DNA from 2 places in the Streptomyces sp. NPDC047853 genome. Region 2 is predicted to be linked to the other one. Evidence: riboswitches for the same ligand, from Rfam matches in the RefSeq annotation. Region 2 holds a riboswitch; the other holds the start of a gene.
What was found. Region 2 has a riboswitch for glycine ahead of gcvT (glycine cleavage system aminomethyltransferase GcvT). Riboswitches for the same ligand answer to the same signal wherever they lie in the genome.
Positions count from the first base shown of each region.

Region 1: another riboswitch for glycine. It lies ahead of gcvP (aminomethyl-transferring glycine dehydrogenase); the one in region 2 lies ahead of gcvT (glycine cleavage system aminomethyltransferase GcvT).

Region 1 covers NZ_JBIDCI010000017.1:10,124-12,316, forward strand. The annotation lists gene ACGF5T_RS27365 (DNA polymerase IV) at 1-264, shown strand, start outside; gene ACGF5T_RS27370 (PRC-barrel domain-containing protein) at 289-672, opposite strand; glycine riboswitch at 811-906, shown strand; gene gcvP (aminomethyl-transferring glycine dehydrogenase) at 1,085-2,193, shown strand, end outside.
Region 2 covers NZ_JBIDCI010000013.1:30,520-32,712, reverse strand. The annotation lists gene ACGF5T_RS23540 (AAA family ATPase) at 1-384, opposite strand, end outside; glycine riboswitch at 564-658, shown strand; gene gcvT (glycine cleavage system aminomethyltransferase GcvT) at 815-1,948, shown strand; gene gcvH (glycine cleavage system protein GcvH) at 2,081-2,193, shown strand, end outside.

The sequences.
Region 1 (2,193 bases), on a different contig from region 2:
AGCGGGCTGGGGCGGGTCACCGTGCGGTTCGAGACGCCGTACTCGGGGACCGGGCGGGTACGGACCTTCCCGGTGGACGACCCGGATCTGACCCCGGCGGATCCGCTGCCGCTGGTCCCGGCCGGGCCTGATGGGCCTGCCGGGTCTGCCGGGTCTGCCGGGCCGCGAAGACGGGGGGACGCGGAGGCCGCGCCCGCCGATTCGGCTCCGGGGACCGGGGCGGGCGGCGGTTCGTCGGACCGCGAGCGTCCGGCTCCCGGTTAGCGGCGGGGCCCGGGGGCGGGACGGTCAGCTCTCTTCCTTGCCCTGACCGGCCAGCTTGCCGAAGTCGCGGTCGGCGGGCGGGGCGGGCGCGGGTGCGGCCACGTCCAGACCGTAGTGGTGGTAGAGCTGCAGTTCCTGTTCCGGCGAGAGGTGACGGCCGACACCGAAGTCGGGGGCCTCCTTGATCAGCGTCCGTTCGAAGGGCACCCGCAGGGCGCCCTCGACCAGTTCGCTCGGCTCCAGGGGCACGAAGGCGTCCCTGCTGAACAGGCCGGTGCGTATGGCCGCCCACTCCGGGACGCCGGTCGCGTCGTCGAGGTAGACCTCGTCGACGGTGCCGATCCGGGCGCCGTCGCGGTCGAAGGCCTTGCGGCCGATCAGGTTCCGCGGGTCGATGTCAGTACGCACGGGGCCCTCCACTTGGTCGCACTGGGATCGCACACCAGCCGCCGAATCATCCGTAAGTACTACAAAAGGGCACAAAGGGCGGGACGGCCACTCGAAGGTCCGTGCGGCGAGCGCGCTGGTACGCTGGCGAATGGCTGCTGACCCCGTGCGGGAGAGTCCTCCGGACACCTCCGGAGGCGCCGAAGGAGCAAATCCTCCCCGGAATCTCTCAGGCTCACGTACCGCATGGACGAGGTCACTCTGGAAAGCAGAGCGGGTGTCGACGGCTTCCGCTCTCACCGACGGTGAAAGCCGGGTGGAGCCCTCGGGCCGCCCCGGTGAAGCTCTCAGGTCGAGATGACAGAGGGGGAGGCCGTTCGGGTACCCGCGCCGTGGTGCCCCTCGAAGGTCGTCAGACCAGGAGGCCTCCGCAATGACCGCCCCTCGCATTTCGCTCTCCGAGCTCGAACAGGCCGCGCCGTTCGAGCAGCGCCACATCGGCCCCGACGACGAGGCCCGGGCCAAGATGCTCGCGCAGGTCGGCTACGGCTCGCTCGACGAGCTGACGGCCGCCGCGGTGCCGGATGTGATCAAGAACGCCGACGCGCTGGACCTGCCGGGCGCGCGCTCCGAGGCCGAGGTGCTGGCCGAACTGCGTTCGCTCGCCGACCGCAACCAGGTCCTCGACTCCATGATCGGCCTCGGTTACTACGGCACCTTCACCCCGCCGGTCATCCTGCGCAACGTCATGGAGAACCCGGCCTGGTACACGGCGTACACCCCGTACCAGCCGGAGATCAGCCAGGGCCGCCTGGAGGCGCTGCTCAACTTCCAGACGACGGTCGCCGAGCTGACCGGCCTGCCCACCTCCGGCGCCTCACTGCTGGACGAGGGCACCGCCGCCGCCGAGGCGATGGCGCTGTCCCGGCGCATGGGCAGGAACAAGAAGGGCCTCTTCCTCGTCGACGCCGACGCGCTGCCGCAGACCATCGCCGTGATCCGGACCCGCGCCGAACCGACCGGTGTCGAGGTCGTCGTCGCCGACCTGAGCGAGGGCATCCCGGCCGAGGTCGCCGAGCGGGAGATCAACGGCGTCCTGATCCAGTACCCGGGCGCCTCCGGTGCCGTCCGCGACATCAAGCCGGTCATCGACCGGGCGCACGAACTCGGTGCGCTCGTCACCGTCGCCGCCGACCTGCTCGCGCTCACCCTGCTGACGTCGCCCGGTGAGCTGGGCGCGGACATCGCCGTCGGCACCACCCAGCGCTTCGGCGTGCCGATGGGCTTCGGCGGTCCGCACGCCGGCTACATGGCGGTGCAAGAGAAGTTCGCGCGCAGCCTGCCCGGCCGCCTGGTCGGCGTCTCGGTGGACGCCGACGGCAACAGGGCCTACCGCCTCGCCCTGCAGACCCGCGAGCAGCACATCCGCCGGGAGAAGGCCACCAGCAACATCTGCACCGCGCAGGTGCTGCTCGCCGTCATGGCCGGCATGTACGCCGTCTACCACGGGCCCGAGGGGCTGCGGGCCATCGCCCGGCGCAC
Region 2 (2,193 bases):
GTCGTGCACGACCACGCCCTCGCCGGAGCGCAGGGCGCGGCGCAGTCCGGCGTAGTGGGCGAGGCGGACGAGGGGGCGGTAGAGCGCGTACGGCAGGAAGCGCGGCATGCGGCGGTCCCAGCGGTCGCGGGCGTCCTGGGAGTCGATGCGCGGGCCGCGCACGGTGCGCTCCATCAGCGTGGACTTCCCGCTGCCGGGCAGGCCGGTGATCACCACCAGGTCCCGGGGTCCGAAGAGCAGGGCGTGCGGGCTGTGGCCGCCGCGGTCCCGCAGGTCGCGGACGACGGGCGCGGGCAGTTCGGCGCACTTCTCCGGGGCCGGGGCGGCGGGCTGCTCGGGCAGCGCGAGACCCGTGGTGGTGGCGTACGCCGTGGTCCTGTTCACCGTGATCGTCCTCCCCTGGGGCGGTTCACGAAGTCCCCTCCCCGTCGAGTGTAAAGAGAAGGTAATGCGCAGGTCTCGCGTTTTCGTTCGCTTACTGCCACAAGCCGGTTACAGATCACGGTCTGCCACGGATCGGCCCGGCATGCAATGATGGCGGCGCCAACTGCATACCGGCCGTTTGAATCCGCGCGGGAGAGTCCCCGGCCGTCGCCGGGGCGCCGAAGGAGCAAGTCCCTCCCTTGAATCTCTCAGGCACCGTTACCGCGCGGGCGAGGCACATCTGAAAAGCGGGCCGCCGCGCGACGGCTGCCCCACCCAAGGTGCAAGTCCTGACCGCCGCGCTCCGGTGGTCATGGCGAACCTCTCAGGTTCCGATGACAGATGGGGAGGATCGACCTCGCCCCGTCCTGTCCTGGGAGACGACCGACCGATGAGCAGTACCGAACTCCGCCGTACCGCGCTCGACGCCACGCATCGGGCGCTGGGCGCGACGATGACCGACTTCGCCGGCTGGGACATGCCCCTGCGCTACGGCTCCGAGCGCGACGAGCACCTCGCGGTGCGCACCCGCGCCGGGCTCTTCGACCTCTCGCACATGGGCGAGATCACGGTCACCGGGCCGGCCGCGGCCGACCTGCTGAACTTCGCGCTGGTCGGCAACATCGGCAGCGTGAAGCCGGGCCGCGCCCGCTACACCATGATCTGCCGCGAGGACGGCGGCATCCTGGACGACCTGATCGTCTACCGGCTGGGCGACGCCGAGGCCGCTTCTTCCCACTACATGGTGGTCGCCAACGCCTCCAACGCCCAGGTCGTGCTCGACGCGCTGACCGAGCGGGCCGCAGGCTTCGACGCCGAGGTCCGCGACGACCGCGACGCGTACGCGCTGCTCGCCGTCCAGGGCCCCCAGTCCCCGGCCATCCTGAAGAGCCTCACCGACGCCGACCTGGACGGTCTGAAGTACTACGCCGGTCTGCCCGGCACCGTGGCCGGCGTCCCGGCCCTGATCGCGCGCACCGGCTACACCGGCGAGGACGGCTTCGAGCTGTTCGTGAAGCCGGAGCACGCCGTCGGGCTGTGGCAGGCGCTGACCGAGGCGGGCGAGGGCGCCGGACTGGTCCCCTGCGGCCTGTCCTGCCGGGACACGCTCCGCCTGGAGGCCGGCATGCCGCTGTACGGGCACGAGCTGACGACGGCGCTGACGCCCTTCGACGCCGGGCTCGGCCGGGTGGTGAAGTTCGAGAAGGAGGGCGACTTCGTGGGGCGCGCGGCGCTCACCGAGGCCGCTGCCCTGGCGGAGCGGAAGCCGCCCCGGGTCCTGGTCGGGCTGGTCGCCGAGGGCCGCCGCGTCCCGCGCGCCGGGTACCAGGTCGTGGCCGGCGGCGAGGTGGTCGGCGAGGTCACCTCCGGCGCCCCCTCGCCGACGCTGGGCAAGCCGATCGCCATGGCGTACGTCGACCCGGCGCACGCGGCTCCGGGGACGCCGGGTGTCGGCGTGGACATCCGGGGCAGCCACGAGCCGTACGAGGTCGTGGCGCTGCCGTTCTACAAGCGGCAGAAGTAGACACTGGGCGACGGGGCCCGGCCGCTCCGCACACGCCCGCTGCCCGCTCTCGTCGTCCACCGGCGGTTTCAGCATCCCCCCTCGCATCACCCCCTTCAGCAGCACTCCCCCGCGTACAGGAGAATTCAGGCCATGAGCAACCCCCAGCAGCTGCGCTACAGCAAGGAGCACGAGTGGCTGTCGGGCGCCGAGGACGGCGCCTCGACGGTCGGCATCACGGAGCACGCGGCCAACGCGCTCGGTGA